DNA from 4 places in the Pseudobacillus sp. 179-B 2D1 NHS genome. Region 2 is predicted to be linked to each of the others. Evidence: riboswitches for the same ligand, from Rfam matches in the RefSeq annotation. Region 2 holds a riboswitch; each other region holds the start of a gene.
What was found. A riboswitch is a leader RNA that binds a small molecule or an ion and turns the genes downstream of it on or off. The one in region 2 is predicted to bind glycine.

Region 1 (6,185 bases), on a different contig from region 2:
CAATTATATTTGTTTGTTTACTTGGCTGCTGGCGTGGCAGGCACGTTTCTTGGCGGGCCGCTGGCTGATCGCTTTGGCCGGAAAAATCTACTTGTCTTTTCCATGCTGGGTGCTGCTCCGCTTACAGTCATTCTTCCATATGTACCGGCTTTCGCTGTCCTGCCGCTCTTGTTGTTAATTGGTTTTATCTTGCTATCAAGCTTTAGTGTAGCCGTGGTTTATGCACAGGAGCTGCTTTCTAATAAAATTGGGATGGCTTCCGGTTTAATTGTTGGGCTTGCGTTCGGGATGGGGGCTATCGGGGCTGTCATCCTCGGCTTTCTCGCTGACAGTTTCGGAATAAAATTTATTATGATTCTATCAAGTCTTCTCCCGCTTCTCGGTATTTGTGCTCTTTGGCTTCCAGGAGATCAAAAATTACGGGAAATGCAGGATAAGTAATGGTAAATTAAAGACCGCTTCACATACAGTTATTCACTGGTTGTGCGGCGGCTTTTTTTACCTATCAGTAATCAATTTATCAATAAGGCGGAGGAAGGTATGCTAAGGCAAATAGTCAGTATAATTTAGATGGCTATAAAAATGATGTATTAAATTTTTAAGCAGAGCCTATTAGTTGAAAAGCAATGTATACGTTTATTAAGCTGCATAGTATTTTAAGTTCTTTACTCTTTAGTAGATGTAATAGCTTTTTTGTAGAATTGAGTCAACTTAGTTCTGAATATTCAGTTGACATGATCTCTTCCATAGACTAGTATCTAAATTAGATAGATAAGAGCGGATGAATATTGTGGGAGAGACTAGACCCATGGTTTAGCACCGAAGGAGCAAGTACCAGCTGGTATCAATCTCTCAGGTAAAAGGACTACAATAGGACGCATCTCTGGAGAGAGCCATAGGCCACCAAAGGAGTTAAACTCTCAGGTACAAGGGACAGAGAAAAATGGGAAATACTCCTGTTTTTCTCTGTCTTTTTTTGTCGGAGAAAAATGGAGAAAAGTAAAAAGGAGGAGGAGAAGCTCGAAATTATCCTTGTAAGAAAAAGAATTGTAATGACTCTATTTCTAGATTGATTGCACAACAAGAAATGAAAGAAACTGCCCTGAAAAAGAGTTAGAATCCTTGGATTCGATTGTTTTAGAAATTGCAGGCATTAACGGAACGGGAGCATGTGTATTGACAAAAGTTACCACTGCAGAGCATGCATGTTCTTTTGAGGAATTTATTTATTCTAAAATGTAAGCGCTTTTTTTCTTTCGGATTAACGAATTTTATATTAAACTTTAATTGTGGGATATTTAATTTATTAGCTTACGATTTAAATACCGTAACAAAATATTTTAAATCGACAAGAAAGAATATTCCGAAAAGTAGAAAGAGGGAAATGGTATGCAGGAACAAACTTTGTCGAGAGGCCTGAAAAACCGGCACGTGCAACTCATTGCTATTGGCGGGGCAATTGGAACAGGATTATTTCTTGGAGCAGGAAAATCTATTCATTTAGCAGGCCCTTCCATTTTATTTGCTTATATGATTACAGGAGTCATTTGTTTTTTAATCATGCGTGCACTTGGGGAATTGCTTTTAAGTAATTTAAATTATCATTCGTTTGTTGACTTTGTAAGAGATTATTTAGGGAATATGGCAGCGTTTATGACTGGATGGACCTACTGGTTCTGTTGGATTTCTATTGCGATGGCCGATTTAACGGCTGTTGGTTTGTATACTCAGTATTGGTTTCCATCTGTCCCGCAGTGGATGCCAGGGTTAATCGCCCTTGTCATTTTACTATTTATGAACCTTGCTACTGTCAAACTGTTTGGTGAAATGGAATTCTGGTTTGCTTTGATTAAGGTTATCGCCATTCTAGCACTGATTGTTGTTGGGGTTGTAATGATTATTAAAGGCTTTTCTACTCCTTCAGGAGCAGCCAGTTTTACAAATCTATGGAGCCATGGCGGCATGTTCCCTAATGGCATAAATGGATTTATCCTTTCCTTCCAGATGGTCGTGTTTGCGTTCGTTGGCATTGAATTGGTAGGGTTGACAGCGGGTGAAACAGAGGATCCAGAGAGAGTTATTCCAAAAGCGATTAACAATATTCCTATTCGGATTATTATTTTCTATATTGGTGCGCTTATCGTTATTATGAGTGTGTATCCGTGGAACGATATTATCCCAACCGAAAGCCCATTCGTGCAAGTATTCGTGGCAGTTGGTATCGCTGCAGCTGCTGGTATTGTGAATTTCGTCGTGTTGACGTCTGCGGCTTCAGCATGTAATAGTGCCATCTTTAGTACAAGCCGGATGGTCTACTCACTTGCTAAAGACAAAAATGCACCTGTATCTTTGGCCAAGCTTGATGGTCGCAAGGTACCTTCTAATGCCTTGTTCTTTTCAACAGTAGTCATCTTGATTTCCGTTGTATTGAACTATGTGATGCCAGAGGGAGTATTTACATTAATCACAAGTGTTTCTACCGTATGTTTTATCTTTATTTGGGGCATTACAATCATCAGCCATTTGAAATACCGTAAAACAAGACCGGATTTAGCGAAAGTGAATAAATTTAAAATGCCGCTTTACCCGTTTGCTAATTACTTAATTTTAGCTTTCCTGGCATTCGTTCTTGTCGTGCTTGCTCTTGCGGAAGATACTCGTATTTCCTTATTCATTACGCCTGTTTGGTTTATTTTGTTAATCGCGGTGTATAAGATGCGCAAAGTAAAGATAAATCATGCCGATCAAGAAAAAATAGTAGAAAATTAAAAGACAATATAATAGATGTAAAGACCGGAGCTGCAGCTGAAAAGTATAAACGCTTATTCAGCTGCAGCTCCTTTTATTTTCCTATATCTTGCATGTTAGAAAGCTATCTGTTAAAAGGTAGCCATCATTATAGCTAAAAATTGAAAATAGAAAGGATATACATTATAGTAAAATATTAGTAGGATAATAAGCCTATCTATTACAACTAAAGATCATAGGGGGAGAATATGAGAAAAAACGCTTCTGTTCGATCAAAAATTTTATTAGTTATCACAGCTATCATCTTTACTATTGGCCTTGCTGCATCAGCAGGAATTTACTATTCCGTCCATACTTCTGCCAATCATTCGTTAGGAGCCTTCGCAGGGGATATAGCAAAAAACTATAGTGAAACAATAGATGGGGAAAAGTATGAATCGTTTATAAACGATCCAAAGGAAGATAGAAATTATCATTCGCTTCAAAAGAAGTTAGCGCACTTTCGAGAACAAACGGGGGCTTTATTCGTATATATTTTAGATGTAGACGGTCAAAAGGTCCGCAACATGATAGATGGAGGCTCCAACCTTTCGGATGATAAACCGCCTGCAATGGGAGACGAGAGCTCTATTCCTGCAGAAGAGCTAGCTCCGGTATTGGAGGGAGAGATACAGCGTACAGATGTATTCAACGATCCGAAATACGGCCAATATTTATCAGGGTTTGCACCAATCAAAAACGAGAACGGAGAAGTGATTGGTGTATTGGGAATTGATATTTCGGCTGAAACCGCTAACAAAATAGGAGGGGATGTATTTTTCTCTACTGGGTTAAAGCTTCTAGCCCTTATTTTTTTATTGTTTTTATTAACTGTTGGAGGAATGAACGTTTATTTAAAAAGAAAGCTTTCTCCATTAACTTTACTTGAAAAGCAAGCGGAGAAAATGGGGAACGGTGATTTTTCCGAACAGATTCAGGCTGCCTCAGGAAAAGATGAATTTAGCAAAATTCAACAGGCGTTTATACTTATGCAGAAGCAGTTAAGAGGATTAATTAAAGAGGTACAGTCATCCTCAGATTATAGCGCCAACACATTTACAGAAATAACAAACGGTTCACGGGATATTCGTGAACAGACGAAAGAAATTGTACATGCAAGCAGTGAAATTGCTTTGGGGAATCAGGAGGTTACAAAAGCTGTTGAAAAGTCTGCGGTGGCCGTCAACCATTTACATGAAAATTTAAATGATATGGAGCAAAATATTCAAAAATTGCATTGTTTTTTTAAAGAAATTACGGCAGGACAGCAAGAGAGCATTGCGCAACTCAGTCAATTTATCATTCATTCTGAGCAAACACAGACGAGTTATCAATCAATGGTAGAAGAATTAAAAATACTACAGGAAGAGTCTGCGGCTATTACAAAGATTATTTCTGACATTCAAGGCATTGCTGATCATACAAATTTACTAGCGCTCAATGCTAGCATCGAAGCTGCAAGAGCTGGAGAACATGGGAAGGGATTTGCGGTAGTAGCTAAAGAAGTCAGCGCTCTTTCCACCCAATCGAAAGAAGCAACGAGTATGATCCAGCATTCTTTAAGCAACATTCAGTCGCAAGTGGAAAAAACGATTGAACGAACGGATGCAACATCACGGGAATTCCTTATTCAAAAAGCTGAAATTGACGCAGTCATTACAAATGTCAATCGCTTGAAAGAAAAAATCGAACAATCCTTTAGGGAGTTAACTGTTATTCAAGAGAGAACGTCTTCAATTATGAGCGAACATTCTACTTTAAATCACCAGATGATCTCTGTAAATTCTGTATCAGAAGAAACGGCTGCTGCTACAGAAGAGGTGGATGCAATTATTCAGCAGGTGCAAAGCAATTTGAATCGCTTTACAGATCAAGTTATAGAAGCCGGTCATGTTGTTACAGAGGTCCATCAAAAGGTACGAGCCTTCAAATTATAAACCCATTAAAAAAGCTAGTTCGTCCAGAAGTACTTCTGGACGAACTAGCTTTTTGTTGAGAGCAATCTTATATAAAATTTCTTAAGGCTGCCATGATGGCAATCCCGACGATAACAGTTACTAACAGGCTTTTCGTCCATAAAGCAATGAGTAAAGTAGGAATGGTTGCTACTAAAACTTGCCAATTAAGAGACGGTAGTGTTCCTTCTCTATGCTCAATTACACTTCCTGCCACCAAAGCCGTTAAAATACACACTGGGATAAAGGAAAGCCACTTCATTATAGCGTCCGGTAGTTGTACGTTACGCACAATCAGAAAAGGAGCAACACGAGGAATCCAAGTCACGATCGCACAGCCGGCCAGGATAAGAATTACAGTTATGTTTATACTCATTTAGACGTCACCACCCCGATGGTCGCTACGATCACAGTCGAGAAAATAACGGCGAGATCGACTGTGACGAAAGATGAGAAAATATACATCATTACAATCATTAGGAAGATAAGCATTAAATAGTGCTTTAACTTGGCTGCTTTAATGCTTTCCAGCTGCAGTACAAGGAGGGCGATAAACATTGCAGTTAAAGCAAAATCTAAGCCGAATTTCTCAGGATCAGCTACCCACTTTCCAAGAACTGCACCAATGACACAAGAAGCAATCCACGTCGTATAAGCCGTTAAATTAAGCCCATTCATCCAACGGTCATTCACCGGCCTGTTGTTGAAAATTCTTCCTGCTGCGACTCCGAATGATTCGTCTGTTACAAGCGTTCCGATGCCAGCGTTTTTCCATGCGGAATATTTTGAAAAGTGTGGAGCCAACGTGGCACTCAATAAAAAGTGACGCAAATTGACAATAAAGGTAGTAAAGATAATAGCTGAAGCCGGGCTTCCAGTTGCCAGCATTCCACAAATAATAAATTGAGCAGCGCCAGCATAAACAAAAATGGACATAAAAGCAATTTCAATAACAGACAGGCCGGAAGCAACACCGATCATACCAGCCGCAAAGCCAATGCTTATGTACCCTAAAAGCGTGGGAATACAATCTTTTACTCCCTCTTTAAACGATAATGATTCTTCTTCCGTAGCTTCCACTTTTTATCTCCCCCATCTCGTTGTTTATGATATTATACATTTGTATGTTATAATGTTCAATCATAAATAACGGGAGGATGATGATGGAGTCTTTACAGGAATTAATAGGAAAGAATTTATTTGCAATCCGTAAGGGCAGAGGATTGAGTCTAGATAAAACAGCTGAATTAACAGGTGTCAGTAAAGCAATGCTTGGACAAATAGAAAGAGGGAAAACCAATCCAACAGTTACGACGCTTTGGAAAATAGCGAACGGCTTGAATGTTTCTTTTTCTGCATTCATGAAAGAGGAAAAGACGCATATCACCCAAGTAAAGAAAGAAGAGCTGCAAGCATTAATTGACGATGAAGGAAACTATTTGG
Region 2 (6,185 bases):
ATATTGAAGCTTCAAAACATAGAACTGTTATGTCTATGAGTCTGTTTTTCTAAGGAAGGATAATAAACATTAAATTCTTATCTAGTTAATGACCCAGGTGTAGGGTTTAAATACGAGAAGCTTTACTAACCCAGCGCATAACAGCAGTAATGACATCTTCGAGTTCTTTGCCGATTGGGGTTAGTTCATAGATCACTTTTCTTGGGGAGGATTCAAATGTTTTCTTCACAACTAGTCTCTCATTTTCTAGCTCGCGCAGTCGTTCTGTAAGGAGCCGATCAGAAATGCCGGGGATTTCGTTTAATAATTCGTGATACCGTTTAGGGCCTTTCAGCAGTGTATAAATAATGACTCCCATCCAGCGCTTTCCGATGAACTCGATCGTGTGGTGAAAGTTATCGCAAATAGTGGTCTTATCTTTGTACTGAGAACAATTCAACTCATTTTGTTGGCTCATTCTATAACCTCAATGTTTTTATATAAATTTTAGCATATAGTATTTGACAAACCAAGCTTACTAATAGTAAGCTTGGTTTTGAACTTACTTAAAGTAAGTTCAATTAGGAGGGAAAGAAAGTGACAACAACTATGCAAAGTTTATCAGAAGTGATTCGCAATCGCCATTCTGTTAGAAAATATGATCCAACTTATAAAATTTCGAGAAATGAAATAGAAGAAATGCTGCAAGAAGCGATGCTAGCTCCTTCATCTAGCAACCTTCAGCCATGGCGCTTTATCGTTATTGATAATGAGGAGGTAAAGAAGGAACTAAGAGCCATTGCTTACAACCAAGAGCAAGTGGAGACATCTTCAGCTGTCATTGCTGTTCTAGGCGATGTAGAAATGTATAAAAATGTTGAAAAGGTATACCAAAGCAGCTATGAAGCTGGCTTTATGGATGAAGCGAGTATGAATAAACTGATTCAAAACACATATAATACGTATCCTAATGCGCCAGTTGAAGCAAGAGCCAATATTGCTTCATTTGATGCAGGGCTCGTCTCTATGCAGCTTATGCTTATTGCCAAAGCGAATGGTTATGATACGGTAACTATGGGCGGCTTTGATAAGCAGAAGTTTGCTGAGCGGTTTGATGTACCGGAACGCTACATTCCAATTGTTTTAATCGCTATTGGTAAAGCTGCTGCGCCTGCTCATAAAACGACTCGTCTTCCGCTGGAAGAAACAGTTCGTTTTATCTAACTAAATAGACGTTATTTAATAAAAGAGCATTTTCTGGTTTTTCAGAGTGCTCTTTTTATATTGCTTTTTCCTATCTTCATAAATTGAAAAAAGTGGTTGACAATTATAATTATTTTTAATATTCTAAACAAAAATAGCGGATGACGATTGTGGGAGAGCACGAGCAATAAGCCACCGAAGGAGCAAGTTCCAAAAAGACCCTTGGAGCTAATCTCTCAGGTAGAAGAACCACAATGGGACGCACCTCTGGAGAGCGCGTTTAGGTACGCCACCAAAGGGGAAGACTCTACGATCGATAAGAGTTAAACTCTCAGGTAAAAGGACAGAGAAGGGAAATGTTACCCTTTTCTGTCCTTTTTTGTGTGCAGAAAAAGGTAGCGAGAGATAAATGTACAGCACATGTTTAAAAGAGGAAATCTGAATAGGAGGCAAGGAAATGAGTTTGCAAAAAAATGATTTTACTATTTTTGAGGCGATTGAGAAAGAAAAGAGACGCCAGCATGAGACATTGGAATTGATTGCATCAGAAAACTTTGTCAGCCCGGATGTATTAGAAGCTATGGGAAGTGTAATGACGAATAAGTACGCGGAAGGATATCCGGGAAGGCGCTACTATGGGGGCTGTGAATTTGTCGATGTGGCGGAACGGGCAGCGATTGAACGTCTGACCAACCTATTTTGTGCTAAATATGCCAATGTGCAGCCTCACTCGGGGGCGCAGGCGAATCTCGCCGTCTTTTATGCACTGCTTCAGCCTGGCGATAAAATCATGGGCATGAATCTTTCGCATGGCGGACATTTAACTCACGGAAGCCCTGTGAGTATTTCTGGCAAATGGTTTGAGGTTGTTTCTTATGGAGTAAAGGAGGATACGCAATTAATTGATTACGATGAATTGGAGGAGATTGCCCATAAAGAAAAAACGAAATTGATCATTGCCGGGGCGAGTGCTTATCCGAGAACGATTGATTTTGCCCGCTTTAAAGAGATTGCCGATCAAGTGGACGCGAAATTGATGGTGGACATGGCGCATATCGCCGGGCTGGTGGCAGCAGGTCTTCACCCTTCTCCTGTTCCTTATGCAGATGTTGTGACAAGCACTACCCACAAAACATTGAGGGGGCCTCGGGGCGGCATTGTGTTAACGAACGACGAGGAAATCATTAAGGCTATTAACAAAGCAGTATTCCCAGGAATCCAGGGAGGCCCCCTTATGCACATTATTGCAGCAAAAGCGGTAGCTTTCAACGAAGCGGCGCAGCCGGACTTTAAAGAGTATGCCAAGCAAGTTATCCGAAACAGCCAGGCACTGGGCGAAGCGTTAAAGAGGGAAGGAGCTGCTCTTGTTTCCGGGGGGACAGATAACCACCTTGTCCTGCTGGATGTGCGTCCGTGGAGTCTGACTGGAAAAGAAGCAGAGCGTTTGCTTGAGGAAGCAGGTATTACCGTAAATAAGAACACGATTCCTTATGATCCGGAAGGCCCGTTTGTGACGAGCGGAGTGCGGATGGAACAGCTGCGTTAACTACGCGCGGCATGAAAGAAGAGCAAATGGAGAAAATTGCTCAGGTGATAGCCGCTGTGTTGAAAAACAAAGGGGAACCGGCGGTACTGGCACAGGCAAAAGAAACAACGGCCTCTATTTGCGAAGCTTATCCATTATTCCAACAGTCAGTCAACGTATAGGAAAGGAGCAACAAAATGGAATTTCAAAGCTGCTTTGACATTATCGGGCCTATTATGGTGGGGCCGTCAAGTTCTCACACCGCTGGCGTTGTATCGATTGGCAAATTTATTTATGAATGGTTGGGCGGGTGTCCTGAAGAGGCGGATATTGTCTTCTATGATTCCTTTGCTGAAACCTATCAAGGGCATGGAACGGATAAAGCACTGCTTGGCGGTTTACTTGGCATGGGGACGGATGACTCGGGCATTCGGGATGCTCTGAAGCGGGCCGGGGAGGTTGGCCTGGATTATACGATTGAGCCGCAAGGAAGCTGCTTATTTTTTGACCATCCGAACACGGCTATGGTTACAGCTAGACGGGGGAACCAGCTTGTAAAAGTAGGCGGTGCTTCTCTCGGAGGCGGGTTATCGAAAATCTTTATGATCAACGGCCGAATGGTCGATATTCGTTTGAGCACGAGCGATGATTTTTCGGTGCTGGCTAGAAACTATCAGATATATCGATTAAGAGAAGAAATTGCGAGGAATGCCTGATGGAGATCTTATCAATGAAACAGCTTCTGAAGTCTTGTGAAAAGGAGCAGAAAAGTATCGGTGAAGTGATGCTGCTGCTAGAAGAAAAGAAATCAGGCAAAAATCAACAAACGATTCTTCGCATGATGGAAGAACGGCTCATCAAAATGAAGGAAGCGGTCGACAGTGGAACAGAGGATTCCTCATCCGCGCCGAGCGGAATTTCCGGAGGAGATGCCGTAAAAATGCGAGATTACGTACGAGGAGGAAAAACGCTTACAGGCAGCTATATTAGTCAGGCAATGACTTTCTCACTGGCTACTTCGGAAAGCAATGCCAGAATGGGAGTCATTGTGGCTACGCCCACTGCCGGAGCAGCAGGCATTTTGCCAGGCGTGCTCTTTTCGCTTCATCACAATGACGGAACGCCCTTTAAGGAGTTGGTTATGGGACTGTTTACCGCCAGCATGCTCGGCTATGTGATTGCTAATCGTTCGTTTATTTCCGGGGCTGCTGGAGGATGCCAGGCGGAAGTGGGCTCGGCAGCCGCCATGGCTGCTGGCACCATCACTGAATTAAAGGGAGGCAGCCCAGAGCAAGCTGTGCATGCAACGGCGATAGCGATGAAGTCTCTCCTAGGATTGGTTTGTGATCCGGTGGCAGGGCTTGTTGAAGTGCCTTGTATTAAACGGAATGCGATCGGTACATCCATTGCTTTTTCGGCTGCAGACTTGGCTCTTGCAGGAGTAGAAAGCCGCATTCCATGTGATGAGGTAATTGAGGCAATGTACAAAGTGGGGAAAGATATGCCAAGAACATTAAGAGAAACGGCTCTTGGCGGTCTTGCTATGACTGAGACTGGTCAGAGGATAAAAGAACAGCTCTTCTGCAGTAAGAAATAAAGCAATTTATGGATGGGAAAGACGATTGCTATATAAAAGGGATATCAGTGTTTATTTATATAGAAGTAACGATGACAGAGAGCAGCTTGAATAAAAGTGTTGTCGGTGGGAGAAGAAATGACTATTGCTTGGGGGAGCGGTAGCCATTTACAGGAAGAAGCTCAGTAAAAAGGCAGTGACTGTTAGGATAAAGACACCGGCTTATAAGTGGGGTATAAACTGTTTTTTGATATATATGTTAGTTAAGTAGGACGCGATTGGATTTATAAAACAAAGAGAACGTTTGAGGGGAAAGGGAGAAGAACAGATGACAGAAGCAACAGCGAATTTACTATATAGCGAAGAACATGAATGGGTACTTCAATTAAGTGAAAACCGGGTAAGAATTGGTATTTCTGATTATGCCCAAAAGCAGTTAGGGGATATTGTATTTGTAGAAAATCCAGAGATGAATGACGAAGTAACGGCCAATGAATCTATGGGAACTATTGAATCTGTTAAGGCGGTGTCAGAATTATTTTCTCCTCTCTCAGGCACGGTTATGACTGTTAATGAACGGTTAGAGGACAATCCTGAATTAATTAACGAGCAGCCTTATAAAGAGGGCTGGTTGATCGAAGTGGAGATGTCTAATCCGGAAGAACTGAAGGTGCTGCTAAGTGAAGGCGACTATGAAGCGTTTATTAATGAAGGAGAAAAATAAGGCCAGCAACGCTTGATAGAGAAAGAACTGGCAGCCAGGTATTAGAACTACTAAGAAAAACGATAAGAGAGAAGGCAAGGTGTGAATAGGTGATCCGAGAGCGCACAAGCCCAGGCGGCTGTTTCAAGTTGTAAGTATCATAGTCAATATTTACTGTCGCATGCAGGTTTCTTCCTGCATGCGTTTTATGTTCTCAAGGTTACAAAGGATGAATTAAATGTTGACGATAAAAATCTTCATAAGTACAAGAATTTTGGTTTATATACAAGAAAAAGAATATTGATTATTTTAAATATTCGTGATATATTTAAAAATTTGAATAAAAATATTGTTGTGATAACATAGTAGTTGTAAATGTGAATGGAGGTGGAGGATTTGTTTCAAGTTGGCGACAAGGTTTTTTATCCAATGTATGGAGCAGGGGTGATCGAAGCCATAGAAGAACGAGAAATCCAAGGGAAAACACAAGAGTACTGTGTTATTGCCATTCCTCTTAGTAAGATGGATGTCATGATTCCTGTAAAGGTGATCAAGAAATCACGAATCCGTTCGATTACTAGCAGAAAAGTAGCAAAAGAGATATTATCCGACTTTGATAATAAGGTATCTGATTGTTCGCTTTCGTGGAAGGAAAGGTTAAAAAAGAATACGGAAAAAATGAAGACAGGAGAAATGCAGGACACAGCTGAAGTAGTTCGAGACTTGCTTCATTATGAACGGGAAAAAGCGCTTAACTCTGTTGAAAAGCAGTTGCTTGACCGTGCCAAGCGTATTCTAATTAGTGAATTAATCATGATAAAAGATATTACGGAAAATGAAGCGGCAGAGTTGCTGAAACTCACAAGTTGACGTAAAAGGGAAATGATTTTTCAAGCGTGATGGTCTGAAACATCTTGATTTAGAGCGTCCTGAATTTTTAGGATGCTTTTTACACTGATAAAATATTTAAAAGATTAATATTGAAGAAAAAAGTTAAAGATTCTTTGCTGACATCTAGAATAATGTTATCTCAATATGGATCTACCAAGGAAGGATCAGCTTATATCAAGAGTGAGAGAAGGTATCGCCCTTTTTATAGAAAGCGCTTTAACTATTTTTAAATCTTCAAAATATTTTACAATAATATATTGAAATTACAGAGCAATAGAAGTAATATAGTTCTAGCGATATATTGCATA
Region 3 (6,185 bases), on a different contig from region 2:
AAGACCCGATGATCGTTTGTGCCGATGCAAATATGGAAAGAGCTGTACAGGGGGCTATTTGGGGAGCCTTTACGAACAGCGGCCAGGTGTGTATGTCTGTTGAGCGGGTGTATGTGGACAAGTCAGTCTATGAAGAATTTGTTGATCGTTTAGTTCAGGCAACGCAATCTTTAAAGCAAGGGACAGCTTCTGACAGCGATGTTGGTTCGATGACTTTTCCCCAGCAAACAGCCATTATTAAGGAGCATGTGACAGAAGCGATCGAAAAAGGAGCAGAACTTATTGCTGGTGAGCACCCAGATCAGTGGGCAGACGATCAGATGTTCATTAGACCTATGATAGTAACGAATGTCAATCATGATATGGCCATTATGCAGGAGGAAACCTTTGGGCCTGTCTTGCCGATTATGCCATTCGAGACAGAGGAAGAAGCTGTTTCTTTAGCTAACGATACCCGCTTTGGCTTGAATGCCAGTGTCTGGACGGCCGATGTAGAACGAGGCAAGCGCATTGTCTCCCGGCTCGTATCAGGCAATGCAGTTATTAATGATGTAATCATTACAGTAGCCAATCCTTATCTTCCTTATGGAGGAACGAAAGAGGGAGGAATTGGCGCGTATCATGGGGATGTAGGCATGCAGAGCTTTTGTGTTCAAACAGCCGTTATGGTGGACAAGGGCCGTAAGAAAAAAGAAGTGAACTGGTACCCTTATGAAGGAAAGTATGAACTATTTGTACGCCTGATTCGCAGCTTTTGGGGAAAAAAAAGAAACTGGGGCGAATTCTTAACGGTCTATCGTCAGCTTTTGAAGACCGGAAACCGAAAATAATACGGATGTAAAGGAGTGTTGATTCTTGGCTGAACAATGTAAGTTAGCTACATTTGCAGGCGGCTGTTTTTGGTGTATGGTATCACCGTTTGATGAACAACCGGGAATTAAAGAGGTTGTCTCCGGTTATACGGGTGGCCACACAGAGAACCCGACGTATGAAGAGGTATGCTCTGACACAACGGGTCATTACGAAGCGGTACAAATCATGTATGATCCTGCAGTTTTTCCTTATAAAAAATTACTTGAGCTGTTTTGGCATCAAATTGATCCAACTGATGCGGGCGGACAGTTCAATGACCGGGGATCATCCTATAGGACGGCCATTTTTTACCATGACAAAGAACAAAAAGAATTGGCGGAAGCTTCGAAAGCAGAATTAGCAGCAAGCGGCCGTTTTCAAAAACCGGTCGTGACAGAGATTCTGCCGGCGAGGCCCTTTTACCGAGCTGAAGAAAAGCACCAGCACTATTACAAAAAGAATGCCTTCCACTACAATCTTTATAAAGAGGGGTCCGGGCGAGCAAAATTTATTCGTGAAAACTGGAAAGATCAAAAAACAGATGAGCAATTACGGGAAGAACTCACTCCTCTTCAATACGAGGTAACAAGAAATAATGCGACAGAGCCACCATTTCATAATGAATATTGGGACCACACGGAAGAGGGAATCTATGTGGATATTATTTCAGGAGAGCCTTTGTTCAGCTCGACGGATAAATATGACGCGGGCTGCGGCTGGCCAAGCTTCACGAAGCCCTTGCGCCGGATAGAGCTAGCAGAAAAACTTGATACGTCTCATGGCATGCGCCGGATTGAGGTGCGGGCAAAAACATCTGACGCTCATTTAGGCCACGTCTTTGATGATGGTCCTGGTCCTGACCGCGCACGCTATTGCATTAACTCGGCTGCTCTCCGTTTTGTGCCAAAGGATAAGCTTGAAGAAGAGGGCTATGGAGAATTTAAAAGCCTGTTCGAATAAGAGAAGTTCCTTTATTGGCCACTTCTGTTTGTTGATCCACCAATTCTGCATCTTTACGGATCAATGACGCTTATGTACTCGCCACAAGAGCCAATTTATTGGTCCGTTCAGCAGATTGACAAGCGGTATTCGTTTGAGTGAATCATATCGTCCGCTTTATAATAAAGAAAAACAGATCGGGGAATGGCAATGAATGAAAAAGAATACGATCGCTTGCTAAAGATTCAGACAGGCGGCACATGGGAATGGCTATATCAGTCAATTCACTATAATCGTTATGAGGCAACCCCCTATGAGGCCATCGATGAGCTTTTTCGGGAGTATGAGGTGAAAAGAACAGATGGAGTAGTTGATTTCGGCTGTGGAAAAGGGCGTTTACTATTTTATATCCATCATCGTTTTCACGCTCGGGTAACAGGGGTTGAGGTAAACGGCCAGCTTTACCAGGAAGCACTTGAAAATCAAGCCGATTATATGAAAAAGAAGAAGAGGTCGGATCAATCTATTCGCTTTGTATGCTGCGCAGCAGAGGAGTATCAGATCGAAAAGGCAGACAATCGGTTCTACTTCTTCAATCCTTTTTCGATCCAAATTTTCATGAAGGTCGTCCATCATATCCTGCACTCAGTTGAAGAGCATCAACGGTCTGTTGATATTGTCCTTTACTATCCGACAGCGGAGTACATCCAATTTCTTGAAGTGTATACTCCATTTCAACTGGTGAAAGAAGTGAGAGTGCCGGGTCTCTATAAAAAAAATGACAATGAACGTTTTGTTATTTTTCATTATGGAGGATCTAGTCTATAGGTAAGAGAATTGGGAAAACAATTGACAATCACCAATATTTAAATTATTCTGAATAAAAATAGCGGATGACGATTGTGGGAGAGTGCGAGCAATAAGCCACCGAAGGAGCAAGTTCCAAAAAGGCCCTTGGAATTAATCTCTCAGGTAGAAGAACCACAATGGGACGCACCTCTGGAGAGCGCGTTTAAGTACGCCACCAAAGGGGAAGGCCCTATTGAAGATAGGGTTAAACTCTCAGGTAAAAGGACAGAGAAGGGATTGTACCCTTTTCTGTCCTTTTTTGCGTGCAGAAAAAGGGAGTGAGCAAGACAAGGTGTATAACTAGAAAACGCTCGCAGAAGGAGGGAAGGATGATGATTACATTAACAGGACCGGCGATGAAGCAGTTAAAAGCAATGATGCTTGAAGAAAAGTATTCTCCAAGAATTGATGCTGATGTAGCTGGTGGATGTGGAATATCGGTAAGGTTTGCCCTTACATTTGATGAGCCGCGCCGAAATGATAAGGTGATTGATTGCAATGGGGTGCAAATTCGCATAGATCGCTTTACTGAACGTTATCTCGATGCTGAAACACATATTGACTATACAAAGGAAACGGGCTTCTTAGTTGGAGAAAGCTTTGCCTCAAGTGATTGTGCGATCGAATAGCTTTTCGTTATACAAAGAATGGCGTTTAAGGATGGGGGAAGAATTTTGCATAAAAAGGGGAATACTCATTATTTTAAATTGTTAGTTACTTGTCCAGAAAAACCGGGCATTATTTCAGCCGTATCTAATGTATTATTGGAACATAAAGCAAATATCGTTCAATTTGACCAGCATACCACGAATCCTAAAGATGGCATTTTCTTTATGAGGGTTGAGTTCGATATGGATGAGAAGGGCTCTGCTATTGATGAGCTGGAGCAGAGATTGCAGGAATTATCTGAATCCTACCCAATGGAATGGCAATTGAGAAATAAAGAAAAATCAAAGCGGATGGCGATTTTTGTTTCTAAAGCAGACCATTGTCTCTTGGAGCTTCTTTGGCGCTGGAAATCAAAAGAACTCCCGGTTGAGATTCCAATGGTTATCAGCAATCACTCTGATTTAAAAGAAATAGTGGAAAGCTATGGCATTCCTTACTATCATATCCCGCTTTCTCATGAATCGAAAGAGGAAGCTGAACACAAGGCGATGGAGTTAATGGAAGGAAAAGTCGACTTTATTGTTTTGGCAAGATATATGCAAATCCTCTCTCCTAGTTTTATAGCCAAATATCCAAACCAAATCATTAATATTCACCACTCATTTTTGCCGGCATTTGTAGGGGCAAATCCTTACGTCAGGGCTTTTAACCGCGGAGTGAAGTTGATTGGGGCGACTGCTCATTATGTAACTAATGAGCTTGATGAAGGGCCGATTATTGAGCAGGATATCTTGCGAGTCAACCACCGCTACACAGCAGAAGATTTGAAGATTGCCGGTCGTCATGTGGAAAGAAGTGTCCTTGCAGAAGCCGTTTCCTGGCATGTGGAAGATAAAGTTATCGTTCACGGCAATAAAACAATCGTGTTTACGTAAGCCGGATGATAGCCAATCAACTCCTGTTAGATGTTACTTGCATCATCTTGGCAATGATATGTGTGGGACTCTTTTTAGTGAATAAGCAGAGAAGAAGAACGGGTCTTCTGCAAGTCATTTTACTTATCTATGCTTTAACTGTTTTGATTACCTCGCTGTTGAATCAGTGGTGAAGGGTTAGAAAAGAAAAAGCTTAACGGGCCGGCAGCCCATCAAGCTTTTTCTTTTCAGAAGATCATTAGCTTTTTTGCCGTAAATACTTTTTATCATGCATAAATAGCCTCCAAAAATAAATAAAGCCGGGAAAGAGAATAACAAAGCCGGCAATATAAGTGGCAAATACGGCCATAAAGGAGTTAGGATCGGTAAAACCGGACTGGATAGTCACATTGGGGTAAACCATATATGGCAGATGGGCTTTGCCGTACACATAACTGGCAATGAAATATTGAGTCGTAACTGCTACAACAGCAAGCCTTGGCATTCCCCGTACATCTTTCTTTGAAAATGAAGGAAGAAATAAACCGAGCCCTCCAATTAAAAAGAAGCCAAGTGACACAAGCAGCAGAGGCAGATCTTCCATCATACGCGTATATAACCATGGTGTTTCTGCCCTTAAAGTGAGCATAATGGCAAAGGCCATCAGTAAAGAAATTGGCCCTAAAATTCTTCCATCTCTCAAGTACACTTTGTAGGCTTCCTCTTCATTGGATGTCTTGGAATAATCGGCTAACAGCAAGGATGATAAAAATAAGGTGCTGCTAATGGCAAATCCAATAAATGCATATTCACTCGGACTCGTAAAAAGCTTTTGTAAATTCAAAGTGGGATGTCCGCCTTTATAATCGATAAATGTGCCGTGAGTGATAGGTAAGACGCTGATTAACAAGCCCGGAATTAAGATGCCGGTAATACCTGAGACATATGTCAGTGGCTTTTTATATTCTACAGCAATGTTAGAAAAGACTAAGAAGGCGCTTCTGACGGCGAGCAGCAGCAAGATAATGCTGCCCGGAACGAGTAAAATTGTACCAAGTGTGTAAGCTGCCTTCGGAAATAAGCTGTACACAGCCACAACCAAGGCAACGATAAACGTGTTCGTCACTTCCCAAGTAGGTGACAAATAGCGGTTGGCGATATTCGTTGCTCTTGTCTTTTCACGATGTATATAAATCATTGACCAGAAGCCGGCGCCAAAGTCCATCGTTGCCATGATCGAGTAAATAAATACAAATCCCCATAGAATCGTAATAGCAATCAGCTCATTTGGCATGAATCACGCCTCCTGTATAGTTAAATAGCATGGCTAAGCTCCTTTCTCGGCCTTCTCAAGATCATCTAATTCAGTGTTCTTTCTAAAGAAATACAGCAGCACCATGACAACCGTAATGCCTAACAGAACGTACACAAAAAAGAATAGAAGAGAAAGAACGCCCAGGTTCGTAGCGGTTGTAACCGATTCGGCTGTTGCTAACACACGATAAATCACCCATGGCTGTCTTCCTGAGCAAGCGAAAATCCAGCCGCACTCAATCGCAATAACAGCGAGAGGACCAGATAGAACTAATAGCCACAAAAACCATTTCGGAAATCGGTCTTTCTTCAGAAACTTTCTCCATACGATCCCGGCTAACGAAATAAGAATAAGCAGTGAACCGATCCCTACCATGGCATTAAAGAGAGTATGGATAAACAATGGCGGCCACAGTTCTTCAGGAAAGTCGTTTAACCCGACAACAACGGTATCAAAGCTGTTGCCTGCCAGAAAGCTTAGCAGCCAGGGAATTTCGATGGCTCCCTTGATCGTTTGTGTTTCCCGATCGGTAATGCCTCCAATCGCTAAAGGAGCATGTGATTGTGTTTCAAACAGCCCCTCTGCAGCAGCTAACTTTTCAGGCTGGTACTCATGTAAATATTGAGCGGACGCATGGCCATTAATCGCCGTTAAGAAAGAGAAGATCCCTCCTAAAACAAGGCTGACCATCAATGCTTTTTGATGAA
Region 4 (6,185 bases), on a different contig from region 2:
TAAAGCTGTCATTGCTACACTGGCCGCAAGAGCATTAAGCGCCTGATTGGAACAAATATTGGAAGTCGCTTTGTCACGGCGAATATGCTGCTCGCGTGCTTGAAGCGTCAATACAAAGCCGCGTTGTCCTTGGTCATCATGCGTCTGGCCAACGAGGCGACCCGGAACTTTACGCATCAGCTTTTTCGTCACCGCAAAATATCCGCAGTGCGGCCCGCCAAATTGAGCTGGAATGCCGAATGGCTGCGCATCGCCGACCACTATGTCCGCTCCAAGCTTTCCAGGAGGCGTCAACGCACCGAGAGCAAGCGGGTTAGAAGAAACGACAAACATTGCTTTTGCGCTATGAGCTGCTTTTTCCACTTCAGAAAGTGATTCAATAGCTCCAAAGAAGTTAGGATATTGAACAATAACAGCTGCTGTATCGTTATCCACCAATGTATTTAATTGCTCAATATCTGTTACGCCATTTTTATGAGGGATAACGACTACCTCAATGTTTTGGCCTTTAGCATATGTTTTTAACACATCGCGCGACTCTGGATGAACGGTTTCTGACACGAGCACTTTCTTTCTTTTCGTCCGGCCCGCACTTAGCATAGCCGCTTCCGCCAACGCTGTACCTCCGTCATACATAGAAGAGTTGGCCACATCCATACCTGTCAATTCACAAATCATTGTTTGGAACTCAAAGATCGCCTGCAGCTCTCCTTGGGAGATTTCCGGCTGGTACGGTGTATACGCTGTGTAAAACTCCGAACGGGAAATTACATGATCCACGATAGAAGGGGTATAATGATCATATACGCCCGCTCCTAAAAAGGAAGCATATTGCTTGGCATTTATATTCTTTGCTGCCAGTGAGCTTAATTCTTTTTTGAGTGCTGGTTCCGCTTTCGCTTTCTTAATATCATATAATCCTTGAAAGCGTACTTTTTCAGGAATATCCGCAAACAATTCGTCTATTGTTTGGACACCCACTGCTGCAAGCATTTCCTTTTTGTCCGTTTCTGTCATCGGCAAGTAACGATGCTTCATAATGTTTTCCCTTCCCTCTTCTTTTATTTTGAACGTTTATAGAATGGCGGTTTTACAGTTTTAGCTGCCAGCTTCTTACCGCGGACTTCCACCAGCAGTTCTTCACCAGGTACAGCACATTCTGCTTTTACTAAAGCGAGCCCGATATTTTTCTTTAAAGTCGGCGACTGAGTACCGGTTGTCACATGACCAACTTGTTCTTCGCCTGAAAAAACAGCATATCCATGGCGCGGAATCCCCCGGTCAATCATTTCAAGACCAATCAGTTTTCGCTCCGGATCATTTTCTTTCTGCTCCTTTAGAACTTCCAGCCCGATAAAATCATCTTTATTTGTTTTCACAGCAAAGCCTAAGCCCGCTTCAATTGGAGAAATGTCTTCTGCCAGTTCTTGACCGTACAGCGCTAGATTTGCTTCAAACCGCAAAGTATCACGGGCACCAAGACCACATGGAAGAAGCCCATCTTCTTCACCTGCTTCTAGAAGATCCTGCCACAGCTTAGGGGCCTCCTCACTGCGACTGTAAATTTCAAAGCCGTCTTCTCCCGTGTAACCAGTGCGTGACACCAGAGCAGGCACCCCATTGATTCTGACTTCTTGACGGAATTTAAAAGGCCTGATTTCGCCCAAATCCAAGTCAGGTACAAGCTTTTGCAAGATTCCTTCTGCGGCTGGCCCTTGGATGGCAAGCTGTGCCCAGTCTTTTGATACATTTTCGATTTGCACGTCTCCTACCTGATGCTTCTTTAGCCAGGCAAAATCCTTATCTGTGTTAGCAGCATTGACAACAAGCAGGTAATTTTCTTCAGCAAGCATGTAAACAAGCAAATCATCAACAGCTCCGCCTTTTTCATTGCACATAATTGTATACATCGCTTGGTTCGGCTGCAGCTTTGACAAATCATTCGTCATCATCTTTTGGAGGAAAGCCAATGCGCCTTCTCCTTTTACAGTAACCTCGCCCATGTGGGAAACGTCAAAAAGTCCTGCTTTTGTCCGGACAGCTTCATGTTCTTCCTTAATGCTTGAGAACTGAACAGGCAGCTCCCATCCTCCAAAGTCAATTGTTTTTGCTCCAGACTGCTTATACCATTCAAACAATGGCGTGCGCTTTAACTCTCCCATTTCCCTACCCCTCTCTCATTGTCATTCTCACGGTTCAGCCCATTATTTTTGCATAAAAAAAGACAGAGAACAGCTTATAAAAGTTGTTCTCTGTCCTTGAACCTGAAAGTTTAACCTGATGAACAGGCTGTCTTCTTTGGTGGTTTCGTTACGAAACGCTCTCCAGAGTCGCGTCCAGCAAGAGTTCTTTTGCCTGAGAGATTCACAAAAAGCTTGTTTGCTCCTTCGGCGCTGTATGAACAGTCTCTCCCCTCGCCTTCATTCGCTATATTTAATTAATAAATGGGCATACTATGAACATCTGATTCATACGAATCAAGAATGTTCGCTTTTTTGTAAAATGACATAATATTTTGTTCAATTACATCCTACCATTAAAGGTAAGGTTTCGGCAACATATTTTATAAAGGAGTTTTTCAAATGAATGTGGAAATCTATTTTAATCACGCCTGGGAAGAAGAATTAGAGAAAAGAATAGAACAAGACGGGCCGTGGGGCAATTGGCCGCTCTTTCAATCAACTGTAAACATGGAAACACGAATGATGGTGCCGAATTTTGAAGGATTGTTAGCCCCTAGCTTTTTACCAGAGCTTACGGCCTTGCCCCATCAGCTTGAAGCAGCTAGAAGAGTAGTGGAAGAAATGAATGGAAAAGCGATTTTAGCGGACGAAGTAGGGCTGGGAAAAACGATTGAAGCCGGATTGGTATTAAAAGAATACTTGATCCGTGGCCTCGTGAAAAAAGTGTTAATTTTAGCTCCAGCTTCTCTTGTCTCCCAATGGGCCAATGAATTAAATAGTAAGTTTTATATTCCTGCTATCGCTCAGAAAAAATTTTATGCGTGGGATCAGCATGACATCGTCATCTCGTCTATCGACACGGCGAAGCGAAGCCCTCACAAAGAAAAGATCTATGAACAAGACTATGATTTAGTCATTATCGATGAGGCTCATAAATTAAAAAACCATAAAACCAAAAACTATCAGTTTGTCCGTCATTTAAAAAAGAAGTTTTGCCTGCTTTTAACGGCAACACCTATTCAAAACCGTCTTGATGAAATGTTTCATCTTGTTTCATTATTAAAGCCCGGCCATCTTGGTAGCGAAGGACAATTTACAGAGCGGTTTAAAAAGGGCGACCGCCAGGTACAAAATCATCATCATTTAATCAAGCTAATGAATAAAGTGATGATTCGTAACCGCCGGCAGGATACAGGGGTGGAATGGACAGCGAGAAAAGTAGAATCAGTAAAAGTAACGTTCACAGAAGAAGAACGTTCCCTCTATCAGGCTCTTGAGTATTTCGTTCGCAGCCAGCCTGACGATGTACGATCTTCCTTTTCTTTGCTTACTTTGCAACGGGAAGCTTGCAGCAGCAAAGAGGCAGTCTTTTTTACCTTGAAGAACATGGCTAGAAAGCTGTACGGAGATAATCTTGATTTTCCGGAGAGTTTCCAAAACGTTTTGTCCCACATACAAAATGTAACACGAAACTCAAAAGCGGAAAAAGCGCTTGAACTCGTTCAATCTATTAATGATAAAGTCATTATCTTTACTGAATATCGAGCCACTCAATTATATTTGCAATGGTTCTTTAAACAAAACGGCATTTCGTCCGTTCCTTTTCGTGGTGGCTTTAAGCGCGGGAAAAAAGATTGGATGAAACAACTTTTTGAAAAGCAGGCACAAGTCTTAATTGCTACAGAAGCTGGCGGAGAAGGATTAAACCTGCAGTTTTGTCACCATGTCATTAACTTTGACCTTCCCTGGAATCCGATGCGCCTTGAACAAAGAATTGGCCGTGTTCATCGTTTCGGGCAAACGAAAGATGTACGCATTTACAATTTCAGCACTGAAGATACGATTGAAGACAGAATTCTGCAGCTTCTTTATGAAAAAATCCATTTATTTGAACAAGCTGTCGGACAATTAGATGATATTTTAGAGAAAATGGACATTCCCAATATGCAGGAACACTTGGCTGATATTTTTCAAAACTCAAGAACGGAAGGAGAGCTGCGCGTCAAGATGAAAAACCTTGAAGCTGTCATTGATCTGGCTAACGAGTGGCATGAAGAGGAGGAATCATTTAGTGAAAAACGAAATTCATCTATTTCTTGAAAATTATTTTAGAGCAGCTGAATGCACATTTTTACAAGAAACAGAAGGAGCCCTCTGTGTAAAGCTGACTCCTGAGATTGATAAGGAACTAATGAACCGGCCCTTTTACTGGCATTATGCCGAAAAAACTGGAATGAAGGCAGAACCACTTTCGTTAACACTGATTACCGATCAGGCAAAAGCGCCTCCGAATATTGAAGGAGAGAGCGTGCATTTCGGTACACCGCGCTTACAGCAAATTTTTGAATCAGCAAAGAAACATACAAGTTTCATCCGACTTTACGAACAGAGAGAGTCTGGCAGCCAGCAGCCGCTTCAGCCCTGGCTCTTAGTTAATATAAAGGTCTCCTATGAAGCAAATCACAAAAAAGATATCTTTCATTCACTGGGCCTCAATTTAATTAATGGAGCAATTCAAGAAGAATTTATGAATGTACTCAATCGGAAGCTATTAGTATCAAAAATCCCTGACTTTTCTTTTACCATCACTCCTTTAATCAAGCCGAAAAGCGGCGTCAAAAGGCTTCAACGTTTTTTGACATCCCGACTTGAAAAAGAAACTCATGATTGGGCAGTAAAAGCTAAGAAAGAATGGGAAGAGGATTTGGTCTTACTTGATTATTTTTATGAAGATGAGGAGAAGCCCGAAGCTTATTTTATTGAAAAGGCCGCATTGGAAAAACAGTATTCTCCGAAGATTCATGTAGATATTATTAATGGCGGTGTAATCTATTTGCACTCATAGATAAAAAGCGCTGGCCATCACTTTTTATGAAAGAGCTGGCGCAGCGCTAATGGAAGCAGGCCGAACCATCTAAAAGAAAAGTTGGCACGGCCAGCCCGCTTTTGGCGTCGCTTTTCTTTCCTTACTTTTTTCGGTTCACTAAAATAACCGAGAAACGTTTCTACAAAATATCTTACATAGTCGCTCATATACACCGCCTCCTGTAGTCGGTGTCATTTTTTCCAGTTTTTCCTTATTTTAAACGCTGTTTATTCAACCCATTGGATAATCCGTCTCTCGGTCATGCTGTAAATAACTTTTGTTGAAAAGCGGGAATCCGGTTTATTGGTCTTTAAATGAACCACTACTAGTTCTTCTCCCTCGTTGGGCTGAGCGGCATAAACGACTTTTCCGCGATTTGTACGATACTCGCCGGACAGGGAGGTTCCTTGTTCCAACAAGGGAAGAATTTCCTGAAGGGTCATTGATTCTATCACTTTTGTTTCATAATAATCTGTCAAAAACAAAGCTGTCTTCTGCTTGCTCACAAAAATACCCGTTCCGAAAATGGCAGCTGTGCAAACAATAGTGAAAAGTAGAAGTGTATAAGGAAGAATGACTCCCTTTTCATTGGTGATTACACCTTTCATATAGCCTCTCCTGTAAATATATGAAATTGTGCCTTTTCTTTCTCACCATTTTTAAAGCCTGCCTCCGCGCACAACAGTGAACCACATGGATAAAATTGTATGGATGAAGCTTGCTGAAGAATCATCTCATGCCCTCTGCCACCCACTCTTCTTCTTACGCCATCATTATATTTTTCAATTGAAATAACATCTGTTCCTTGAATAAATGTCAGTTTTTGCGCGCTTATTTGAAGAGAATGGGAAACATTTATTTCCTTTCTAAGCTGCAGTACAAACAGCTCCCACTCTGCCCTTCTTTCCGGCTTAAGCTGTTCTTCTGTCTGATATACTGCTCCGTATATAAGTGGGAAGAGAGCAGCAATACTGATAAAGATGAGTAAAACGAACAAAGACTCTACGATTGTAAACCCCCTATTGTTTCTTAATACAGTAGACTTCTCCCGATACTTCAAAACAAGCTGATCCAATGCTCGTTTCCCAGGAAATATCATATTTCTCTCCCTCTCTCTCATAGACCACGTGAAAGTC

Region 1: another riboswitch for glycine. It lies ahead of ACH0BF_RS15815 (amino acid permease); the one in region 2 lies ahead of glyA (serine hydroxymethyltransferase).
Region 3: another riboswitch for glycine. It lies ahead of ACH0BF_RS14200 (iron-sulfur cluster biosynthesis family protein); the one in region 2 lies ahead of glyA (serine hydroxymethyltransferase).
Region 4: another riboswitch for glycine. It lies ahead of gcvT (glycine cleavage system aminomethyltransferase GcvT); the one in region 2 lies ahead of glyA (serine hydroxymethyltransferase).

The regions. Positions count from the first base shown of each region.
Region 1 is NZ_JBIQDP010000016.1:27,972-34,156, reverse strand. Features, by position in the region: gene ACH0BF_RS15820 (MFS transporter) at 1-441, shown strand, start outside; glycine riboswitch at 782-878, shown strand; glycine riboswitch at 881-940, shown strand; gene ACH0BF_RS15815 (amino acid permease) at 1,390-2,769, shown strand; gene ACH0BF_RS15810 (methyl-accepting chemotaxis protein) at 2,997-4,724, shown strand; gene ACH0BF_RS15805 (AzlD domain-containing protein) at 4,792-5,118, opposite strand; gene ACH0BF_RS15800 (AzlC family ABC transporter permease) at 5,115-5,822, opposite strand; gene ACH0BF_RS15795 (helix-turn-helix domain-containing protein) at 5,906-6,185, shown strand, end outside.
Region 2 is NZ_JBIQDP010000010.1:61,750-67,934, reverse strand. Features, by position in the region: gene ACH0BF_RS11840 (winged helix-turn-helix transcriptional regulator) at 107-457, opposite strand; gene ACH0BF_RS11835 (nitroreductase family protein) at 577-1,203, shown strand; glycine riboswitch at 1,344-1,444, shown strand; glycine riboswitch at 1,448-1,531, shown strand; partial or broken gene glyA (serine hydroxymethyltransferase) at 1,640-2,889, shown strand; gene ACH0BF_RS11825 (serine dehydratase beta chain) at 2,905-3,423, shown strand; gene sdaAA (L-serine ammonia-lyase, iron-sulfur-dependent, subunit alpha) at 3,423-4,304, shown strand; gene gcvH (glycine cleavage system protein GcvH) at 4,612-5,007, shown strand; gene ACH0BF_RS11810 (CarD family transcriptional regulator) at 5,383-5,856, shown strand.
Region 3 is NZ_JBIQDP010000013.1:114,456-120,640, forward strand. Features, by position in the region: gene ACH0BF_RS14185 (aldehyde dehydrogenase family protein) at 1-830, shown strand, start outside; gene msrA (peptide-methionine (S)-S-oxide reductase MsrA) at 856-1,812, shown strand; gene ACH0BF_RS14195 (class I SAM-dependent methyltransferase) at 2,002-2,619, shown strand; glycine riboswitch at 2,685-2,785, shown strand; glycine riboswitch at 2,789-2,871, shown strand; gene ACH0BF_RS14200 (iron-sulfur cluster biosynthesis family protein) at 2,970-3,269, shown strand; gene purU (formyltetrahydrofolate deformylase) at 3,288-4,184, shown strand; gene ACH0BF_RS14210 (cytochrome d ubiquinol oxidase subunit II) at 4,423-5,457, opposite strand; gene ACH0BF_RS14215 (cytochrome ubiquinol oxidase subunit I) at 5,491-6,185, opposite strand, start outside.
Region 4 is NZ_JBIQDP010000014.1:1,883-8,067, forward strand. Features, by position in the region: gene gcvPA (aminomethyl-transferring glycine dehydrogenase subunit GcvPA) at 1-1,038, opposite strand, end outside; gene gcvT (glycine cleavage system aminomethyltransferase GcvT) at 1,062-2,162, opposite strand; glycine riboswitch at 2,251-2,330, opposite strand; glycine riboswitch at 2,334-2,424, opposite strand; gene ACH0BF_RS14350 (DEAD/DEAH box helicase) at 2,583-4,283, shown strand; gene ACH0BF_RS14355 (YqhG family protein) at 4,255-5,028, shown strand; gene ACH0BF_RS14360 (YqzE family protein) at 5,046-5,216, opposite strand; gene ACH0BF_RS14365 (hypothetical protein) at 5,277-5,657, opposite strand; gene comGF (competence type IV pilus minor pilin ComGF) at 5,654-6,148, opposite strand; gene ACH0BF_RS14375 (type II secretion system protein) at 6,069-6,185, opposite strand, start outside.